DNA from 4 places in the Streptomyces sp. NPDC004838 genome. Region 2 is predicted to be linked to each of the others. Evidence: riboswitches for the same ligand, from Rfam matches in the RefSeq annotation. Region 2 holds a riboswitch; each other region holds the start of a gene.

Region 1 (5,391 bases), on a different contig from region 2:
GGGAGCGCATCAGCCAGAGGAAGAGCGGGCCGCCGATGAGTGCGGTGAGGACGCCGACCGGGATGTCCTGGGGTGCGGCGACGGTACGGGCGGCGAGGTCGGCGACGACGAGCGCGAGGGCTCCGCCGAGTGCCGCGACGGGGAGCAGGGCGCGGTGGGTGGCGCCGACGAGCAGCCGGGCGGCGTGCGGGACCATCAGGCCGATGAAGCCGACCGCGCCGCTCACGGCCACGAGGACGGCGGTGACGAAGGAGGCGAGGACGAAGACGGCGGCGCGGAAGCGGGCGACGTCGAGGCCGAGCACGGTGGCGTCTTCCTCCCCCACCAGCAGCAGGTCGAGCGGTCGGGCGAGGGCGAGCAGCAGCGGCAGGCCGAGGCCGAGGACCGCGGCGGGCAGCCAGAGGCTGTCCCAGCGGGCGCTGCCGAGGCCGCCGAGGGTCCAGTACAGGGCCTCGCGGAAGTGCTCGGGTCGGGCGGAGGCGATGAGGACGAGGGTGGTGAGGGCGGTGAGGATGTACGAGACGGTGACTCCGGCCAGGACCAGCCGGGTCCCGGTCATCGAGCCGTCGCGCCGGGCGAGCCAGTAGACGAGTGTCAGTGCGCCGAGCGCCCCGGCGAAGGCTCCGGCGGGCATGGCGACGGCGGTGGTGGCGCCGATGCCGAGGGTGAGGACGACGACGGCCCCGGTGGAGGCTCCGGAGGAGATCCCGAGGATGAAGGGGTCGGCGAGCCGGTTCCGTACGAGGGCCTGGAGGACGGCGCCCACGACGGCCAGGCCCGCGCCGACGATCGCCCCGAGCAGGACGCGGGGCAGCCGCACCTCCATGATGATCGTGCGGGTAGGGCTGGGTGCGGCGTCCGGGCGCAGGGCCTGGAGGACCTCGCCGGGCGGGATGTGTACGGAGCCGAGGGCGAGGCCCGCGACGATCGCCGCGGCGAGGGCGAGCAGCAGGCCGGTGGCGACGGTTCCGTACCGGAGCCGGGACGTGGTGGCGGGGGTCTTCGACGGGGCGGACCCGACGGGTCCGGGGCGCGGCGCGGCGGGCGGGGCGGGCGGGGGCTCGGAGGCGTGCGGGACGGGCGCGGCGGGCACAGGTCTCGACGGGGCAGGGCCGGCCGGGCCGGGCTCGGAAGCGGGCGCGAGCGCGGCTGACGGGGCGGACCCGACGGGTCCGGGGCGGGGTGCGGTGGGGCCGGAGACGTCGGCCCTGGACCGACCGGACCCGGACGCGGTGGGGCCGGACGGGCCCGCACCGGATGGGGACGCGGCGGACCCGACCGGGCCCGGACCGGGGCCGTCCGGTCCGGGCTTCGCGGCTGGGGTCCTCACCGCGCGAGCTGCGGGGCCAGCTTGGCGATGGCGTCGGGTGCTCTTACGCCGAGGACCGCGTCGGAGAGCGGCAGCACGGCGAACCGGCCGTTCCTGATCGCCGGTACGTCCCCCAGCGCCGGGTCGTCGAGCAGGCGCTTCTTCTTCTGTTCGACGGTGGTGGCGCCGTAGTCGTAGATGAGGACGACCTCCGGCTTGCGGGCCACGACCTCCTCCCAGGTCGCGTCCCCGAAGTTCTTGTCGAGGTCGGCGAAGACGTTGCGGCCGCCCGCGCGGGCGATCAGCTCGTTGCCTATGCCCTTGCCGCCCGCCGTGAACGCGGTCTTGTCGCCGCTGTCGTAGACGAAGACGGGTACGGGGGTGCGGTCCTTCAGTCCGGTCGCGGTCCCGGCGACCGAGGCGCGGGAGGCGTCGATCCACTTCCGGGCGCGGTCGCCGACGCCGAAGGTGCGGCCGATCTCCTCGACCTCGCGGTAGACGTCGTCCAGCGTCGTCCTGCCCTTGACGCAGTTCTCCACGTTGAGCCGGGTGTCGATGCCGGACTTCTTCAGCTCGTCGCGGGTGCGGCCGTCCTTGGCGTCGAAGGCGCTGGCGTAACCGCCGTACACGAAGTCGGGGTTGAGGGAGAGGAGCTTCTCCTTGGAGGGGTACTCCTTGGCCGCGACCGGCACCGAGGCGTACGCCTTCCGGTAGCGCGGCAGGACCTCGTCGTCGAGGTAGGCGGTGCCGACGAGGGACTTCTCCAGTCCGAGTTCCAGCATGATCTCGGTGACGTGCTGGTTCATGGTGACCGCGCGCTCGGGGGGCGCGTCGTAGGTCGTCCGTACGCCGCAGTTGTCGACGGTGTAGGGGAAACCCGACGAGGCTGACGAGGCTTTGGCGGCGGGCTTGTCGGCGGACGACGCGTCGGAACGGTCGTCTCCCGTACCGCAGGCGGTGAGCGGGAGCAGCAGCGCGGCGGCTGTGAGAGCGGCGGTGCGGGCCGGGCGGCGGGGGGACGGACGGCTGGATATCCGCCGGGAGACGCGGCTGTTCGTGCGCCGGGGCATGGGGCTGGGCATGCGGATGGCCTCCTCCGGGGATTTCCACGTCCCCTGGGTGGTGGGAGAAGGGCGGCCGGTCAGTTCCTGGCTGGCGAGCGGGGACGCGGGGGCGCGTCGGACGCTCGGTCACAGTGGCGGGACCGCGCCGGATTCACACCGGCTTCCTGGGTCCTGCCGCCCCTGTATGGAGTTGGGTCGGTCCGGGTCAGTATGCCTGGACGACCTTGACCTCTTCCTCGGTGACCTCGCCTTCGAGGATGCGGAACGAGCGGAACTGGAACGGGCCGGCGTCGTCCGCGTCCGCCGTGGAGACCAGGACGTAGTGCGCGCCGGGCTCGTTGGCGTAGGTGATGTCCGTACGGGAGGGGTATGCCTCGGTCGCGGTGTGCGAGTGGTAGATGATCACCGGCTCTTCGTCGTTGTCGTCCATCTCGCGGTAGAGCTTCAGCAGGTCCGCGGAGTCGAACTCGTAGAACGTGGGCGAGCGGGCCGCGTTGAGCATGGGGATGAAGCGCTCCGGGCGGTCGCTGCCCTCGGGGCCGGCGACGACGCCGCATGCCTCGTCGGGGTGGTCGGCGCGGGCGTGCGCGACGATCTGGTCGAACAGGGCCTGGGTGAGGGTCAGCATGCCGATCAGCATAATCAGCGGGCCGTCCCGTACCGGGGGGCGGTACGGGACGGCCGGTGGACCGGCCGGTCCCGGAAGGGCCGGCGGTCCGGTCCGCACGGGGGGTGGGTCAGGGCTTGGCGAACGCCGCGCCGCGCGGGTTCCTGGCCTTCAGTGTCAGATACGCCACGCCCATGATCAGCGCCCAGACGGGAGCGCAGTACAGAGAGATCCGCGCGTCCTCGTCGATGCCCATCAGCACGATGACCATGAGGATGAACAGAAGGGCGAACCAGCTGGTCCAGGGCGCGCCGGGGGCTTTGAAGGAGGAGTGCGGGAGTTCGCCGCGCTCGGCTCGGGCCCGGTAGCGGAGCTGGCTGACGAGGATCATGATCCAGGCCCACATGCCGGAGATGGTGGCGAACGACACGATCTTGTTGAACGCTTCGCCGGGCCACTGGTAGTTGATCCAGACGCCGATCAGCATCAGGCCCGCGGAGAAGGTGGTGCCGATCAGAGGGGTGCCGCGCTTGGTGAGCCGGGTGAAGAAGGCGGGGCCCTGGCTGTTGAGGGCGAGGTCGCGGAGCATCCGTCCGGTGGAGTACATGCCCGAGTTGCAGGACGACAGGGCCGCGGTGAGGACGACGAAGTTGACGATTCCCGCGCCGGCCTGGAGGCCCATGGTGTCGAAGGCGGCGACGAAGGGGGAGACGCCGGGCCGGAAGGTGGTCCACGAGACCACCGAGAGGATCATGATCAGCGCGCCCACGTAGAAGACCGCGATCCGCCACGGGACGGTGTTGACGGCCCTGGGGAGCGTCTTCTCCGGGTCCTTGGACTCCCCCGCCGTGACGCCGACGAGTTCGACGGCGAGGAAGGCGAACATCACGATCTGCAGGGTCATCAGGGTGCCGCCGATGCCCTTGGGGAAGAAGCCGCCGTCGGCCCAGAGGAGGGAGACGGACGCAGTGTCCCCGGCGTCGGAGAATCCGAGGGTGAGGATTCCGGCGCAGATGAGGATCATGCCGACGATCGCGGTGACCTTCACCATGGAGAACCAGAATTCGAGTTCGCCGAACAGCTTCACGGAGATCAGGTTCGCGCCGTAGAGGACGACGGTGAAGACGAGTGCGGAGACCCACTGCGGGATGTCGAACCAGTACGTCATATAGGCGGCCGCGGCGGTGACTTCGGTCATTCCGGTGACGACCCAGAAGAGCCAGTACGTCCAGCCGGTGACGAAGCCCGCGAAGGGGCCGATGAACTCGCGCGCGTACTCGGAGAACGAGCCCGACACCGGGCGGTACATGAGCAGTTCGCCCAGGGCCCGCATGATGAAGAAGATGACCAGGCCCGCGATGGCGTAGGCGAGAATGAGGCTGGGGCCGGCCTTGGAGATGCCCTTGCCCGCGCCGAGGAAGAGGCCGGTGCCGATGGCTCCGCCGATCGCGATCATCTGGATCTGGCGGGCGCCGAGTGTGCGGTGGTAGCCCTGGTCGTCCGGGGAGCCGCCGGGGCCCGCGGGGCCGCCGGGATCCGTGGGGCCGTGCCCGCCGTGCTTGTCGTGCTTGTCGTGCTTGTCGGGGGTGTCGTCGACCTGCACCGAGGTCATGGTGGTGCGCCCTTTCTCCATGCCGATCCGCGTCCGCCGTCCGAAGACGCGCGGTTGCGGATCAGGTCCCGATCCCCCCGAATACGTCCTGATCCCCCCGGATACGGATGGAGTGCCACCGGCGGTCCGCCGGTGGCGGCACCGCCAGGCGCATGGGTGGCACCCCTGGCGGCCGTGCAGATTTATCACGGTTGCGCCGGAGATCGGCGGTGGCGAAAGTGGCGCACACCACAGGGAAAACCGGACAAAAACCCCTCCGGCGAACAAAACACGCCGAGGTGGTGATGTGATTGTTATCCGGATTTGAGCGTCCGCTGAGCGAACGTTTGCCCCGGCATGGACGTCGGGGCGACGTCCGCGCAGAGGCGGGCCCGGACGACGAGGGGCACCGCGTGGGGCCGGTCCGGGCGATCGCGCAGACGTCCACGACCGTACGAGAGCCGGTCCGGGCGACCGAACAGGTACACCCGAGAGCCGACCGGACGACCACACGGTCACCGCATGGGTGCTGGTCCGGACGACCGCACAGGCGACCCGCACAGGCGACCGCGCGAGCGGCCCGCACGGTCAGGGCATCAGGGTGTCGATCAGGGTCTCCTGGAGCACGCCGAGCCAGAGGTACGCCATCACCATCGGCTTGCGCGGATCCGAATCCGGCAGCCGGTACAGACCTCCGGCGTCCGCGCCCTCGGCGTCCCCGCCGTCGTCGTCGGTGACCTCCAGCCGGGTGCCGATGGTCAGCCGCAGATCGTTGAGCGCGCCGAGCCAGCACCGACTGTCGTCGGGGGTCAGTTCGAGT
Region 2 (5,391 bases):
CAGGTCACGTATATCGACTGGCTGCGCAAACGCGTCTTCGTCGAGCCCGCCGACGGCGGCGGAATCGCCAAGTGGATGAACGGCGGCGTCGCCGGACTGTCGTACGCCCTGACGCGTGCCATGCGTCAGGTGCTGCTCGGCACGGATCCACCCGTCTCCCTCACGCGGCGGGCGGTGGCCTGCCTGGCCGAACAGCGCGAGACCGACGCACCCGACACCGTCCACCCGGGCGGCACGTTGATCACGCGCGTCGGCTCCGACGTCCGTTGGTGGACCTGGGCCGGCTACCGCGCCAACGCCACCCTGGCAGCCACCCTCCAGTCGATCAGCGACCCTCTGCAACGCCCCACCGACAACTGGCTGCGCCTGAGAGAGAACCTCACCCCGGCCGACTGGCGTACGGCCCGTGACGACGTCGGCGAGAATCTCGTCCTGCCCGATGTGGACCGCCGGGCCGTACGCGGCCTGAAGTTCTCCGCCGCCCTCCCGGAACGGATCGCCGTGGCCACGGTGGCGGCCCGTCTGGCCGACTTCGAGAGCGCACGCTCGGTGCTCGGTGAGCCGGTGCGTTTTCAGCACGGCGGCTGAATCGGAGGAACCGCCGAGCCGCTTTGGACGGACGCCGGGTGTCCCGCCTGGCCGGGGCCCGAGCGTCAGCGCTCCGACCCCGGCAGGGCGTCCGGGTCAGGACGCGGGCAGCTCGCTTCGGACCGTGCGTGCCGCCGCGACCAGGTTCTCCAGGGAGGTGCGGGTCTCGGGCCAGCCGCGGGTCTTCAGGCCGCAGTCGGGGTTGACCCAGAGGCGTTCGGCGGGGATCGCCTTGAGGCCGGTGCGCAGGAGCGCGGCGGCCTCCTCGGGGCTCGGGACGCGCGGGGAGTGGATGTCGTACACGCCGGGGCCGGCCTCGCGCGGGTAGCCGTGGGCGGCGAGTTCGCGGGCGACCTGCATATGGGAGCGGGCCGCCTCCAGGCTGATGACGTCGGCGTCGAGGTCGTCGATCGCCTGCACGATGTCGCCGAACTCGGCGTAGCACATATGGGTGTGGATCTGGGTGTCCGGACGGACGCCGCCGGTCGTGAGCCGGAACGCCTCCGTCGCCCAGGCCAGATACGCCGGACGGTCGGCGGCCCGCAGCGGCAGCGTCTCGCGCAGCGCGGGCTCGTCCACCTGGATCACCGAGGTCCCGGCCGCCTCCAGGTCGCCCACCTCGTCGCGCAGGGCGAGGGCGACCTGGCGGGCGGTGTCGGCCAGCGGCTGGTCGTCGCGGACGAAGGACCAGGCGAGCATGGTGACCGGCCCGGTGAGCATGCCCTTGACCGGACGCGAGGTCAGGGACTGGGCGTACGTCGTCCAGCGCACGGTCATCGGCTCGGGGCGGGAGATGTCCCCGGCCAGGATCGGCGGGCGGACGTAGCGGGTGCCGTACGACTGGACCCAGCCGTGCCGCGTGGCCAGGTAGCCGGTGAGCTGCTCGGCGAAGTACTGGACCATGTCGTTGCGTTCGGCCTCGCCGTGCACCAGGACGTCGATCCCGCTCTTCTCCTGGAAGGCGACGACCTCCCGGATCTCGGCCCTGATGCGCTCCTCGTAGCCCGCCGTGCCGATCCGGCCCGCCCGCAAGTCGGCGCGCGCGGTGCGCAGTTCGCCGGTCTGGGGGAAGGAGCCGATGGTGGTGGTCGGCAGCAGGGGCAGGCCGAGGTGGGCGCGCTGGGCGGTGGCGCGTTCGGCGTACGGCTGGGAGCGGCGCGCGTCGGCGTCGGTGACGGCGGCGGACCGGGCGCGTACGGCGGGGTCACGCGTAATGGGCGAGCCCGCGCGGGATGCGAGGTCGGCGCGGTTGGCGGCGAGTTCGCCGGTGATGGAGTCGGTGCCCTGGGCGAGGCCCGTGGCGAGGGTGACGATCTCGGCGGTCTTCTGGCGGGCGAAGGCGAGCCAGCGCAGGATCTGCGGATCGATGTCCCGCTCGGCAGTCGCGTCGAGCGGGACGTGCAGCAGGGAGCAGGAGGCGGCCACGTCGACGCGGTCGGCGAGCCCGAGGAGCGTGCCGAGCGTGGAGAGCGACTTCTCCAGGTCGTTCACCCAGATATTGCGGCCGTTGACGACACCGGCGACCAGTCGCTTGCCGGGCAGTCCGCCGACCGCCGCGAGGTCGTCGAGGTTGGCGGCGGCGGCCTCGGTGAAGTCGAGGGCGAGGCCCTCGACCGGGGCCTTGGCCAGTACCGGGAGGGCGTCGCCGAGCCGGTCGAAGTAGGAGGCGACGAGCAGCTTGGGCCGGTCGGTGAGAGCGCCGAGGTCACGGTAGGCGCGCGCGGCGGCGTTCAGCTCGGCCGCCGTGCGGTCCTGGACCAGGGCGGGCTCGTCGAGCTGCGCCCACTCGGCGCCTGCCGCGCGCAGGTCGGCGATCACCTCGGCGTACACCGGGAGCAGCCGGTCCAGGAGGGTGAGCGGCTCGAAGCCCGTCGGCACGCCGGGGGCGGGCTTGGCCAGCAGGAGGTAGGTGACGGGGCCGACCAGGACGGGACGGGCGGTGAGGCCGAGCGCCAGGGCCTCCTTCAGTTCGGCGACCTGCTTGGCGGAGTCGGCGGTGAACACCGTGTCCGGGCCCAGCTCCGGCACGAGGTAGTGGTAGTTGGTGTCGAACCACTTCGTCATCTCCAGCGGTGCCACGTCCTGCGTGCCGCGCGCCATGGCGAAGTAGCCGTCCAGGGCGTCGGCTTCGACGGCGGCCCGGTGCCGGGCGGGGACCGCGCCGACCATGACGGTGGTGTCGAGGACGTGGTCGTAGTACGAGAAGTCGCCGGTGGGCACCTCGTGGACGCCGGCCTCGGCGAGCTGCCGCCAGTTCGTACGGCGTAGCGCGGCGGCGGTCTCCTGGAGCGTTTCCGCGGTGACGCGGCTCTTCCAGTAGCCCTCGACGGTCTTCTTCAGTTCCCGGCCCTGTCCCTGACGGGGGTAGCCGTACACGGTGGCCCGTGCTGCCGCGGCTGCGGACTTCGGTGTCACGGAGATCTCCTTCGCGAGATGAATCCCTGAGATCCCGGCGACGGGACGAGAGCGCGAAGGTGTGACGGAACCAGGCGGGCATGATCTCGCGCGGTACAGCGCGGTCGTCCGCTCGGTATGTACGCCGACCCGCCCACGAGGTCACCGGGATGTCCGCGCGCGAGTGGTTCGCGCACGGGCAGTCGGCAGGTCTTCGGACTCACGGGCACGCCCTCCTGACCGGAGGACACCTACTGGCCGTCGCTTCCCAGACCCGGTACGTCGGGTCCAGTGCGTATGACGGCGGTCGTTCCCGTTCACCGCTGCGGGGCAGTCCCGGATTCCCACCGGGTTCCCTCTTACGACGCATCCCGTCTGGCGGACGGGGCGAACCAGCTGCACCGGCCAGCGTAAAGGGCCTGCCAGGAGCGCGGAGCGCCGCGTCCACCATTCGGATGGTGAGTTCGTACCTTTCTAGGCGGTGATGAGTTTGACGGCGGTGAACCGTCATCCCGCACAGGGCCGCGACCACCGGGAGAACGGCCCGCGCCGGGGTCCGCAAAAACAGCACCGTCGTGGCCGCGAAGCCGGACCGAAACACGAAAAAAGCCCCCGCCCGAGGAGGGCAAGGGCGTTCGGCGTCGGCGCGATCAGGCGTTGTTCTCCCGCTCCAAGGCTTTCCGCTGCTCATCGAGGAGCTTTGCCTGCGCCTTGGCGAGCCGCTTGTCGGCGCGAGACGTGCGGGCGGCGGCGTTGGCCACCTTCTCTTTAGGGCTGTGGTATGAGATCAGCCCGACGGAACTGAGGCTGCTCAGCTTGCGGATCATTCCCATGGGTCGCCTCTTCGGGTGTGAGTTCACGGCGTTGGGCAGGCGTAACTACGCCGACACTGGTAGCACGTGTCAACGCAGTGCCGGAGCGGTACTCGTCATCTAAGCACCCCAATGTGACGAGCGGTATACAGGGGGGCATGTGGGACCTGACACCGCAACCGCGTCTGGGGTGACGATTGACGTCGCCTGTCGTAGATGTGACTGGGTGCTGATGCGCTGACGGTCGGCAGGTCGAGTCGTGCGCCGGACCCTCATCCGGCGGCGCGGTCCGGGCCCCTCGGCCCGGTTCGCCGGACTCGGTCGCGGGCCGGGTCCGGGACCGGTGTAACGTGCGAAGATGCCGATCGCGCGCCCAAAAGGCCCGCGCGGCGGGCGGCGCGCCCCCGGGGCCCTGCGTCCCGCACCGCGGTCGCGCCAGACCGTCAGCAGACCGCACCCACCGGTGGAGGAGAATCCGTGGCACGTACGAAGGAGATTCCGCCCGACGGACCGTGGCGGGCTCTCCGGGACATCGGCCGCACCCGGCCGGAGGGCGCGGCGGCGGAGGAGATCGCCGACCGGATCCAGCAGCTGATCCTCTCCCAGGACCTCGCCGACGGTTCGCGGCTGCCCTCGGAACGGGATCTGGCGGCGCTGCTCTCCGCCAGCCGGCCCACCGTGAGCCAGGCCATCCGGATCCTGGTGATCAAGGGGCTCGTGGAGTCACGGCGCGGCTCGGGGGCGTATGTCCGGCTGCGTCCCGAGGCGACGCTGGCGACGGCGATGAACCTGATGCTGGACGTGGACCCCGGCTCGGTCGGCCAGCTGGCGGAGCTGCGCCTGTCGCTGGAGTCGACCGGTGTCGTACGGGCCATCGAGCGGGCCACCACCGAGGAACTGGCGGAGGCGGAGGAGGCCCTGCGCGCGTTCGAGCACACCGGCGGCGACGCGGCGAGCTGGATGAGCGCCGACACCTACTTCCACGCGACGCTGATCAACGCCTCCCACAACGCCTATCTCGCCTCGATGTTCGACAGCGTGCACACGGCGCTCATCAACTACGAGTTCCGCGCCTGGATCGACAGCGGCACATCGCCCGGCTGGCTCGCGAAGGAGCGGATCGCCGCGCTGACGGCCGTCCACGAATCCATCCTGCGGGCCGTGCGGAAGCGCGACGTCGAGGCGGCGCTGTACGCGGTGCGCCACCACCACGAGGTGATGTCGGCGCATCTGCGTATGAGCGGCTGAGTCGCGGGCGTCCCCGGGCCGCGTGATCCCCCGGCCCGGGGACGCCGGGCCGGGGACGCCGGACACGAGAGCAGACCGACGACCGTACCGGAGCGTCTCCGGTACGGTCGTCGGTTTATTCAGCGGACGGGCCGGGCACGGCCGAGGCCGTTGTTGGCCGTGCCCGGCCCGTCCGTTCGGGAGCCCTCCGCCGGGGGGCTCAGTCGGGGGGCTTAGGCCGCTTCTGATGGATCTTGCTGGGCTCGCGTGCCCTGGCACCGCACCTCGCTGCGTTGTCGTCGGTCACCTATGCTCCGCATGGATTCCCTCCTCCGCCTTGCGATGCACGGCACCAGACCCCGCTCCCTGA
Region 3 (5,391 bases), on a different contig from region 2:
CGGGTCGCCGGGCGCGCCGGGCGGGATGAAAGGAAGGTCCTCGGGCGCGCCCCGCTCGATGAGCCGCATGAGCGCGTCCGTGTCAACGTGTTCTTCGACGAGGTCGCCGAGCCGGTCCAGCTGCTCTTCCCGCAAGGCCGCGAACGAGGTGTCCGGGGCGGGGACGAAGCGCCGGCCGGCGGCACTCGCGACCTGCCGCAGGAACTGCCGCCGGAAGCCGTCGCTCTCCAGTGAGCCGTGCCAGTGGGTGCCCCACACGGCGCCGACCCGGCAGCCCTCCTCGCCGTGGCCGTCGACGCCGGAGGTACCAGAAACCCCAGAAATGCCGGAGATGGCAGAAGCACCGGAGACGCCAGAGATGAACGCCTCACCGCCCAGGACCTCGGCGACGCCGTGGTGGATCTCGTACCCCTCCACGGGTTCGCCGAGCGCCGTGCCGGCCGGTCTCGCGAGCGTCTTGTCGGCCGCGAACCGCACCCGCACGGGCAGCAGTCCCAGACCGGTCACCGAACCCGCCCGTGACTCGACGTCGTCCTCGATGCGCTCGCCGAGGATCTGGAACCCGCCGCAGATGCCCAGCACGGGACGGCCCTCGGCCGCCCTGCGCGCCAACTCCCGCGCGAGCCCCCGCTCCCTCAGCCACTCCAGCGCGCGGACCGTGCCACGGGTTCCCGGCACGATCACCAGATCCGCGTCGCCCAACTCCTCGGGCCGGTCCACGAACCGTACGACGACGCCCGGTTCGGCGGCCAGCGCGTCCACGTCCGTGAAGTTGGACATCAGCGGCACCGCGCACACCGCGATCCGCAGGATCTCCTCGCCGACGGGCGGGGCGACGACCGACTCGCGCACGGCTCCCCGCAGGGAGACGCGCAGCCCGTCCTCCTCGTCGATGCCGAGCCCGTGCGCGTACGGCAGGACCCCGTACGTCCGCCGCCCGGTGAGCCCTGTGAGCATGTCGAGTCCGGGCTCCAGCAGCGAGACGTCACCGCGGAACTTGTTGACGAGATACCCGGCGACCAGCCGCTGGTCCTCACGGCCGAGGAGCGCGGTGGTGCCGAAGAAGGAGGCGAAGACGCCGCCGCGGTCGATGTCCCCGACGACGAGCACCGGGAGGTTCCCGGCTCTCGCGATGCCCATGTTCACGAGGTCCGTACGCCGCAGATTGATCTCGGCCGGAGACCCGGCCCCCTCGCAGATCACGGCCTCGTACGTGCCCCGCAGCTCCTCCAGGCACTCCACGACGGTGGAGAGCAGCGCCTCCCGCCGACCGCCGCGCAGCCCCGTGCCGGGCGACGCGGCCGCCGCCCCCGGTCCCTGGCGCGTCGCGGGCTCGGCGCTTCCGAAGAATCCGCGCGCGCTCAACTCCCCGACGGGTCGGCCCAGCAGGACGACCTGGCTGCTGCGGTCGCTCCCCGGTTTCAGGAGTACGGGGTTCATCAGCGCGGTCGGCTCCACACGGGCGGCCTGCGCCTGCATGGCCTGGGCCCGCCCGATCTCCGCGCCGTCACGGGTCACGAAGGAGTTGAGGGACATGTTCTGTCCCTTGAACGGAGCCACTTTCACGCCCTGGCGTGCGAGCCAGCGGCAGATTCCCGCCGTGACCACGCTCTTGCCCGCGTCGGACGTCGTTCCGGCGATCAGCAGCCCGCCGCCCCGCCTGCGACCGGTCATCGGGTCCCTCCCCTCGTCGCCCTCGTCTGTGCGCTTCGCCCCGCGACCCGCTGGAGAAGCAGCCGGGCGGCGATGCTCGTGCCCAGCGCCAGCAGGCCCACCCGTCGCGACAGCCGGGCCGCCCGCTCGATGTCCCCGACGGCGACCGGGCGTCCACCGCCGTTGAGCACGGGCCGGTGCTCCACCCGCCCGCCGTACGAGAGCGTTCCCCCGAGCCGTACGCCGAGGGCTCCCGCGAACGACGCCTCGACGGGCCCGGCGTTCGGGCTCGGATGCCGGCGGCCGTCGGCGCGCCAGGCCCGGACCGCTCCTCGCGGGTCGTCGCCCGCGAGTGCGGCGAGTGCCGCCGTCAGCCGTGCGCCCGGCGCGCCGGTGAGGTCGTCGAGGCGTGCCGAGGCCCAGCCGAACCGCAGGTAGCGGGGCGACTTGTGTCCCACCATCGCGTCGAGCGTGTTGACGGCCCGGAAGCCCACCAGACCGGGCACGCCCGCCAGGGCGCCCCACACCAGCGCGCCGACCACGGCGTCGGAGGTGTTCTCGGCGACGGATTCGACGACGGCGCGGGCGATTCCGGGTCCGTCCAGGGACTTGGGATCGCGGCCGCACAGATGGGGAAGCCGCTCGCGGGCCGCCTCGATGTCACCCGCGGCGAGCGCGTCCGCGACGGCGCGGGCCTCGCGCACCAGGGACGTACCGCCCACGACGGTCCAGGTGGCCGCGGCGGTCAGCGCCACGGACGCGGCCGGAGCGCGGCGAGCGGCGCGCGAGAGGAACACGGCCCCCGCGGCCGCGCCCCCGGCGCAGACGAGGGTGTGCAGCGCGCCCCAGCCGCGGTGGTCACGCCACAGGACGCGCTCGACGGCGCCCGCGGACCTCCCGAACACGGCGACGGGATGTCCCCGGCGGGGATCGCCGAGCAGCAGGTCGCCGGTGAGGCCGAGGGTGGCGCCGTACGCGAATACTCGGTCGGCACGCATGGATCAGGCGGGTGTCTCGCCTCGGGGGGCCGGTGAAATCGGTGCTGTACTCAGTGCTCTGGGGGCAGGAGCTGAACCGCAGCCGCGCATGGCGAAATGTCCTCACTCAGGGTGTCCGCGCCCTGGTTCGACGTGACCGACGGTGAGAGTTCCTGGCTTCCGGGGGTGTTCCCCGGTCACAGTGGCGGGACCGCGCCGGATTCGCACCGGCTTCCTCTGTTTCCGTCGTGATGGCTCCGGCAGTCCACCACGCTCCGAGAACACCCGTCAACTCGCCCTTGACCTGCGAAGGGTCAGTGTGCTGAGCCCCACAGTCGGACGACGGCCGGGCCGGGCGCGTCAAGGGCGCCCGGCCCGGCCGGGTGGAACGTATGGCGGTGCGTGTGCGGGTCGCGCGACCTGTACAGCGGGGTGCGGGTGTGCGGGGTGCGGGGGGATCCGTACGTCAGGTGATGATCAGATAGATCCCGTACGCCACGGCCGCCGCGCAGAGCCCGAAGCAGGCGTACGCGCCGGTGCGCGCGAGGGCGGTGGAGCCGCCTCCGGCTTCCGTCGCCTCCTGCTTGCTGAGGGCCACCACGCCGACGGCGAAGAGGCCCACCACGACGACGGTCGAGACGAGGCTCACGCCGAAGACGGATCCGAGGGCTGCCCAGTCGATTTTCATTGCTGATCCGTCCTTACACCGCGGCCCGGCTCGCCGGACCCGCTTCGGGGGCCGAGGGAGCGGGGGACGGGATGGTGGTCTTGAGTTCGTCCTGGGCGATGGCGGCGTCGACGCCCGCGGGCCCGTCGCCGTGGTCGGTGTCGTTGACGTTGGTGTGGTCGACCACCTGACGGCGGGAGATCAGCCAGATCCAACCGCTCGACGCGACCAGGAAGACCGCGACGACCGCGACTCCCCAGTCGCCCTGCTTGGTCACGAACTCCGAGCCCGCGGCGACCAGCGCGGCGGCCGGCAGCGTCAGACCCCAGGCGACGAACATCCGGGTGGCGGTGGACCAGCGGACCACCCCGCCCTTGCGGCCGAGGCCCGCGCCCATCACGGCGCCGGAGCAGGAGTGCGTGGTGGAGAGCGAGAAGCCGAGGTTGGACGAGGCGAGGATGACGCTGGCCGCGCTGGTCTGGGCGGCGAAGCCCTGCTGCGGCTGGAGGTCGGTCAGGCCCTTGCCCATGGTCCGGATGATGCGCCAGCCGCCGAGGTAGGTGCCGAGCGCGATGGCGACGCCCGCGGAGACGATGACCCACATCGGGGGGTTGGAGCCGGGGGAGAGCACACCGCCGGCCACCAGGGCCAGCGTGATGATGCCCATCGTCTTCTGGGCGTCGTTGGTGCCGTGGGCGAGGGAGACCAGACCCGCCGAGGCGATCTGACCCGCCCGGTATCCCTTCTCGGTGCCCTTCGCGCCCGCCTTCTGGCCGATTCGGTACGTCAGCCGGGAGGCGAGGTACGCGGCGATGCCGGCGACCAGCGGGGCGGCGACGGCGGGGATCAGCACCTTGGTGACGACCGTGCCGCCGTTGACGCCGCTGATACCGACCGAGGCGATGGTCGCGCCTATCAGACCGCCCATGAGGGCGTGTGAACTGCTGGACGGCAGGCCGATCAGCCAGGTCGCCAGATTCCACAGGATGGCGCCGACGAGCGCCGCGAAGATGACTTCTGGGGTGATGCCTGACTCGTTGACGATGCCGCTGGAGATCGTCTTCGCGACCTCCACCGACAGGAACGCGCCGACGAGGTTGAGCACGGCGGACATGGCCACCGCGGTCTTGGGTTTCAGGGCGCCGGTCGAGATGGTCGTCGCCATCGCGTTGGCGGTGTCGTGGAAACCGTTCGTGAAATCGAACACGAGAGCTGTCACGATCACGATCGCGAGCAGCAGCGTGATGTGTTCCATTTACCCAGGCAATCTTTGGGGGTCAGTGGCTCGCTGAACGTAGGTAACCTGGGTGAACAGAAGATGAACTGAGACGGGACTTGGGGTGTCTCCAACCGGTTCTCGTCATTCCGTTTTCTCTCTCGCGGGGCCGGTTTTCCGGCTCCGGAGGCTCGAAGGGGGAGAGAAGCGGCTTTCATGCGGTTTTATGGTGATCTGCGTCACCGTGCCTCTGTTCACTTCTCTGATTCCGGTATCTGATACCGGGGCCCTCCGCGGCGGACCGTCCGCGGCGGTTCGCGCCGTCGCCGCACGCCGGTCGGCGGAACCGCCACGCCGTCCGGTTCGACGCCGTCCGGATCCCCGCTCCGGGGCCGGGGGCATCGCCCGCCGCCACCCGGACGGCGGCCCTCCACTGGCACCCCGGCGCCCGCGTGCCGACACTGGAACCGTGCGCCCGGCAACCGCGACGGCTACAGCCGTCACCACCCTGATAGGCATCGGCACGGCGGCGGTCGTGGCCGCCCGGTACGCGGGCGACGCCGCCCTCAAGGCGTCCCCGAGCCGCCCCCTGCCCGGCGACCCCCGGCTCACCGTGCACGGCACCGCGGCGGGCACGGTGACCCTCACCCGCAGCCTCGCCTCGCTGCGCCCCGGCACGTACGGCCTCGACGGCGACGGCGTCCACGCCGTCGTCGGCCCGGTGTTCGAGGGAGCCCCGCACGACGCCGACGCGGTCGTGCGCCGTCTGGAGCAGGTCGCCCACGGCAGCCTGGAGCCCGGCACCCGGGTACGGCTGACCCCGCGACTCCACCTCGGCAGCCCGGCCGACGCGCTCGGCATCGACCACGAGGACGTCG
Region 4 (5,391 bases), on a different contig from region 2:
CGACGGGGGGGTGGTGTACCTCCGTCGGGCCGGAAGGCGGCCGTTCGGTCTGCACGGTCATGCTCGCCATCTCTTCCTAGGCGCTACGGAAACGCAGTCGGCGGTCGGGGCGGGTCATCAGACCCGCCCCGACCGCGTACACAATTACTGCTTCTGTGCCAGGCGCTTGTTGAACTCGCCCTCGACCTGCTTGGCGGCGTCAGCCGGCGACTTACCGTTCATGACCGCCGTGAGGTAGGTCTTGATCGGGTTCGGAGGGTTCTCGACCGCGGCCCACTCGGGGATCAGCGGCGTGGTGCCGCCGACCTTGGCGGACGGCGCGGCGGCCTCGGCGACGGCGTTGCCGACCAGGTTGTTGTTCAGCGACTCCTTGTTCGGGATGACGCCGCTGGCCTTGGCGAGGCCGCCCTCGAACCGGTCGGAGAGCAGGATCTTCAGGAACTCCTTGGCGAGCTCCTTGTTCTTGCTGCGCTCGGCGACGGCGAGGTTGGAGCCGCCGAGGAAGACGCCCTCGGGCTTGTCGGCCGTCTCACCCGGAATGGTGAAGTAGCCGAGGTCCTTCTCGATGGCCGCGTTGGCCTTGATGGCCGTACCGGCCTCCCAGCCCATGCCGATGAAGGCGCCGACATTGCCCTTGGCGAAGACGTCGGCCTGCTGCGGGGTGGCCTCGTCCTTGTCCTTGGGAGCCTTGGAGTACGCCTGGAGCTTCTTGTACTCCAGGGCCGCGGCCTGGACCTTCGGGTCCTCCAGGTTGGAGACCCACTTGTCCCCGTCCTTCTTGATGAGCTCCCCGCCCTGGCCGATGACGAGGCCGACAAAGTGGTACCAGTTCTGGCCGGGCAGGTAGATCGGCTCCTTGCCCTTCGCCTTGATCTTGTCCAGCGCGGCGTAGAACTCGGCGCGGGTCTTCGGCGGGGCGGTGACGCCGGCCTCCGCGAAGACCTTCTTGTTGTAGATCACGACGCGGTTGGCGAACCACCAGGGAACGGCGGACTGCGTGCCGTCCACGACGGCGCCCTCGTTGAAGTTCTCGGCCCAGTCGGCGCCGACCGCGGTCTTGACGTCGGCGAGGTCCGCGAGACCGCCCGTCTTGGCGTAGGCGGCGGTCTGGGTGTTACCGATCTCGAAGACGTCCGGCGGGTTGTCCTCGGAGAGGGCGGTCGTCAGCTTCTGCTGAATACCGTTCCACTGCTGCTCCTCGAACTTGAGCGTCGCACCGGTCTTCTTCTCGAACTCCGCCTTCAGCTCCGCCAGCCAGGCGTCCGGCGTGGAGCCGTCCATGGCCCACCAGGTCAGTGTCTGGCCCTTGAAGCTGTCAGGCCCCTTGGACTCGCTCCCCTTGTCCCCGTCTTTGTCGTCCGAGCCACACGCGGCCAAACTGATCACCATGCCCGCGACACCGATCGCCGCAATGAGCTTGCGCTTCACGCCACCCTCCTAAGGGATGCCTGATCACCCCCGCCCACCACGAGACATACGGGAAGTACTGCCTGGGGCTGGGACCTGGCCTTTAATGGTTTAGACCAGTACCGGGAGCTTGGCCTAGACCTTTAGGACTGTCAAGGCTCGATAAACCAGGCCGTCCAGTCCGTTACCGGACCGACATCTGGGCAGGATCCGGACGGCCGGAATCCGCCCACGCCGAAGGACCACCCGGAGGGGACCTACGCGTCGCCAGGAGGAATGCCGACTCCTGGACTAGACCAACCCTAGTACCAACGGTGTATAAGAAGCAGTGGTGTCCGACTGGAAAGAACCCCGAGGGGAGGGGTCGCACTCCCCCGGACCGGCCCGTGCCACGATATGAGCCGCTATTAACGGAGGAGCCGGTGACGGCAGCAGGACAGCCTGGGAGGCGGGCCATGGCCACCGACGGGGGAAACACGGAGACCGAGGGCGGACCCGGCGTCCGCGCGGCGCGGGTGCCCAAGTACTACCGCTTGAAGCGTCATCTCCTCGATATGACGGAGACGATGCCGCCGGGCACGCCCGTACCGCCGGAGCGCACGCTCGCGGCGGAGTTCGACACATCGCGTACGACGGTCCGTCAGGCGCTCCAGGAGCTGGTCGTCGAAGGCCGGCTTGAGAGGATCCAGGGCAAGGGCACGTTCGTGGCCAAGCCCAAGGTCTCGCAGGCCCTTCAGCTCACCTCGTACACCGAGGACATGAAGGCCCAGGGCCTGGAGCCGACCTCGCAGCTCCTCGACATCGGATACGTCACGGCCGATGACACCCTGGCCGGACTGCTGGACATTTCGACCGGCGGCCGGGTGCTGCGGATCGAACGGCTCCGGCTGGCGAGCGGCGAGCCGATGGCCATCGAGACGACCCATCTCTCGGCCAAGCGCTTCCCGGCGCTGCGCCGGAGTCTGGTGAAGTACACCTCTCTCTACACGGCGCTGGCGGAGGTGTACGACGTCCACCTCGCCGAGGCCGAGGAGACGATCGAGACCTCGCTGGCGACGCCGAGGGAAGCCGGTCTGCTCGGTACGGATGTGGGGCTGCCGATGCTGATGCTCTCGCGGCACTCGCTGGACAAGCAGGGCGAACCGGTGGAGTGGGTACGGTCGGTGTACCGGGGCGACCGGTACAAGTTCGTCGCGAGGCTTCAGCGCCCGACCGGCTGAACGGGCCGGATCTCAGCAGGCCGATTCACCAAGGGCCGACCACGGGCCGATTCACGACGGGTTCACCTCGGGCCGCCGCACCAAGCGGGTGCGGCGGCCCGTCTGTATTTTTTGGGGCTCGGTTCTCCCCCGGACGCCGTCCGGGGGCCCCACGGGGCACTCTGAGCGTGCGTCCACGGTCGACCGTGCTCGATCCCTCGTACCTCACGGCCTCCGCGCGCTCTCCCTCTCGACACCCGCGCGCCCCTCCAGCACACTCGGCCCCTTCTTTTTGGGCTCGTTCACCTCCGGGGCGCTCTCAGCGTGTGTCGACGGTCGACCGTGCTCGATCCCTCGTACCTCGGGACCTCCGCGCGCTCTCCCTCTCGACACCCGCGCGCCCCTCCAGCTCACTCGGCCGCTCTTTTTTGGGCTCGCGCCGGGCCGCGTTGTGAGTGTTCTCATACGGGCGCTCAGGGCCGCCGTCACGGGCCCGTTCCCGTACCGCGCAAGGGGCGGTGACGGACAGGGGCAGCCCCCTTTCGCGACAGACAACTCAACCGCACGACACAACATCTGGTGGGTACTTCCGGGAAGCGCCCCCACATGTATGCTCATCTCGCTGTCGCTGCAGAGGAATCCGGTGTGAATCCGGAACTGTCCCGCAACGGTGTGCTTCGGCGTGCTTTGTCACGCCTGGCGAGTCCGGCCGACTGCCGACAGCGCACCCGGCTCGTCCGACCCGGGTGCCCAGACGTCCGGGCCTCGCGGTTGGGCCGGTGGACGCCGTGAGTGCTGCCCTGCCGCGGGCACACCCGGCTCTGTCCGCTCCCCGCCGGCCCGCTAGCCGAGCGAGGGAGAGCACCACGTGACCATCGCGCCAGCCGATCCGGCTTCAGGCACCTCCGAGACCCCTCCCGGACCCGTGTCCGGGCAGGTTCCCGGACCGGTGTCCGAGCGGGTCCCCGGCCAGGTCGACGGCCCGGGTACCGCACTGCTGCGGACCCTGACCGAACTCACCGCCGATCTGCCGGACACCGACCCCGGCCGCGTCGCCGCCGCCGCGCTGCGCGGACGCCACGCCGGATCGGACGCGGCCGAACTCCACCAGCTGGCCACCGACGCCGCTGCGGGCCTGATCTCCGAGGACCCCGCCTACTCCCGGCTCGCCGCCCGGCTGCTGACCCGTACGATCGCGGCCGAGGCCGCGAGCCAGGGCTCGGTGTCGTTCTCGGCCTCGGTCGCCGTGGGCCACACCGAGGGCCTGATCGCCGACCGGGCCGCCGCGTTCGTCGCCCTGCACACCGACCGCCTCGACGCGGCGGTCGACCCGGCCGCGGACGACCGCTTCGGCTACTTCGGCCTGCGGACCCTCTACAGCCGTTATCTGCTGCGCCACCCGATCACCCGTCAGGTGATCGAGACCCCTCAGCACTTCATGCTGCGCGTCGCCTGCGGCCTCGCCGAGGACGAGTCGGACCGGGCGCTCGCCGAAGTCCTGGCGCTGTACGGGCTGATGAGCCGGCTCGACTATCTGCCCTCCTCGCCCACGCTCTTCAACTCCGGCACCCGCCACCCGCAGATGTCCTCCTGCTATCTGCTGGACTCGCCGCTGGACGAGCTGGACTCGATCTACGACCGGTACCACCAGGTCGCGCGGCTCTCCAAGCACGCGGGCGGCATCGGGCTCTCGTACTCCCGCATCCGCGCCCGCGGTTCGCTGATCCGCGGCACCAACGGGCACTCCAACGGCATCGTGCCGTTCCTGAAGACCCTGGACGCGTCGGTCGCCGCCGTGAACCAGGGGGGCCGGCGCAAGGGGGCCGCCGCCGTCTATCTGGAGACCTGGCACGCGGACATCGAGGAGTTCCTCGAACTGCGCGACAACACCGGTGAGGACGCGCGGCGTACGCACAATCTGAACCTCGCGCACTGGATCCCGGACGAGTTCATGCGGCGCGTGGAAGCCGACACCGAGTGGTCGCTGTTCTCCCCGGCGGACACGCCCGAGCTGGTCGATCTGTGGGGCGACGAGTTCGACGCCGCGTACCGCGCCGCCGAGGCCCGGGGGCTGGCCCGCAAGTCCGTGCCCGCGCGAGAGCTGTACGGCCGGATGATGCGTACCCTCGCGCAGACCGGCAACGGCTGGATGACCTTCAAGGACGCCGCCAACCGCACGGCCAACCAGACCGCCGAGCCCGGCCACACCGTCCACTCGTCGAACCTCTGCACCGAGATCCTTGAGGTCACGGACGACGGGGAGACGGCGGTCTGCAACCTCGGGTCGGTCAACCTCGGCGCGTTCGTGAACGGGGCCTCCGATGGCGAGGAACTGGACTGGGAGCGGCTGGACGCCACCGTCCACACGGCCGTGACCTTCCTCGACCGAGTCGTCGACATCAACTTCTACCCGACCGAGCAGGCCGGCCGCTCCAACGCCAGATGGCGGCCGGTGGGCCTGGGCGCGATGGGCCTTCAGGACGTCTTCTTCCAGCTGAAGCTGCCGTTCGACTCCCCCGAGGCGCGGGCGCTCTCCACCCGGATCGCCGAGCGGATCATGCTCGCCGCGTACGAGGCGTCCGCGGAGCTGGCCGAGCGCAACGGCCCGCTCCCCGCCTGGGAGAAGACCCGTGCCGCGCGTGGCGTCCTGCACCCGGACCACTACGGCGTCGAGCCTCACTGGCCGGAGCGCTGGGCCGCCCTGCGCGAGCGGATCGCCGCCACCGGGATGCGCAACTCCCTGCTGCTCGCCATCGCGCCCACCGCGACGATCGCCTCGATCGCC

What was found. A riboswitch is a leader RNA that binds a small molecule or an ion and turns the genes downstream of it on or off. The one in region 2 is predicted to bind cobalamin.
Region 1: it holds a riboswitch for cobalamin, as region 2 does, so the genes downstream of both, ACWEFL_RS13980 (ABC transporter substrate-binding protein) here and metE (5-methyltetrahydropteroyltriglutamate--homocysteine S-methyltransferase) in region 2, are expected to answer to the same signal.
Region 3: it holds a riboswitch for cobalamin, as region 2 does, so the genes downstream of both, ACWEFL_RS30205 (cobalamin biosynthesis protein) here and metE (5-methyltetrahydropteroyltriglutamate--homocysteine S-methyltransferase) in region 2, are expected to answer to the same signal.
Region 4: it holds a riboswitch for cobalamin, as region 2 does, so the genes downstream of both, ACWEFL_RS01595 (ribonucleoside-diphosphate reductase subunit alpha) here and metE (5-methyltetrahydropteroyltriglutamate--homocysteine S-methyltransferase) in region 2, are expected to answer to the same signal.

Annotation. Positions count from the first base shown of each region.
Region 1 covers NZ_JBSGAW010000010.1:91,095-96,485, reverse strand. Annotated here, with positions in the region: gene ACWEFL_RS13985 (FecCD family ABC transporter permease) at 1-952, opposite strand, end outside; gene ACWEFL_RS13980 (ABC transporter substrate-binding protein) at 1,327-2,391, opposite strand; cobalamin riboswitch at 2,432-2,563, opposite strand; gene ACWEFL_RS13975 (Mov34/MPN/PAD-1 family protein) at 2,579-3,001, opposite strand; gene ACWEFL_RS13970 (amino acid permease) at 3,111-4,592, opposite strand; gene ACWEFL_RS13965 (DUF2017 domain-containing protein) at 5,160-5,391, opposite strand, start outside.
Region 2 covers NZ_JBSGAW010000002.1:201,830-207,220, forward strand. Annotated here, with positions in the region: gene ACWEFL_RS03280 (DEAD/DEAH box helicase) at 1-588, shown strand, start outside; gene metE (5-methyltetrahydropteroyltriglutamate--homocysteine S-methyltransferase) at 685-3,003, opposite strand; cobalamin riboswitch at 3,171-3,381, opposite strand; gene ACWEFL_RS03290 (hypothetical protein) at 3,633-3,815, opposite strand; gene ACWEFL_RS03295 (FadR/GntR family transcriptional regulator) at 4,272-5,042, shown strand.
Region 3 covers NZ_JBSGAW010000033.1:40,122-45,512, forward strand. Annotated here, with positions in the region: gene ACWEFL_RS30200 (cobyric acid synthase) at 1-1,674, opposite strand, end outside; gene ACWEFL_RS30205 (cobalamin biosynthesis protein) at 1,671-2,651, opposite strand; cobalamin riboswitch at 2,776-2,911, opposite strand; gene ACWEFL_RS30210 (hypothetical protein) at 3,097-3,318, opposite strand; gene ACWEFL_RS30215 (anion permease) at 3,332-4,552, opposite strand; gene ACWEFL_RS30220 (alpha/beta hydrolase) at 4,983-5,391, shown strand, end outside.
Region 4 covers NZ_JBSGAW010000001.1:380,228-385,618, forward strand. Annotated here, with positions in the region: gene ACWEFL_RS01580 (carbohydrate ABC transporter permease) at 1-61, opposite strand, end outside; gene ACWEFL_RS01585 (extracellular solute-binding protein) at 145-1,428, opposite strand; gene ACWEFL_RS01590 (GntR family transcriptional regulator) at 1,863-2,627, shown strand; cobalamin riboswitch at 3,216-3,341, shown strand; gene ACWEFL_RS01595 (ribonucleoside-diphosphate reductase subunit alpha) at 3,532-5,391, shown strand, end outside.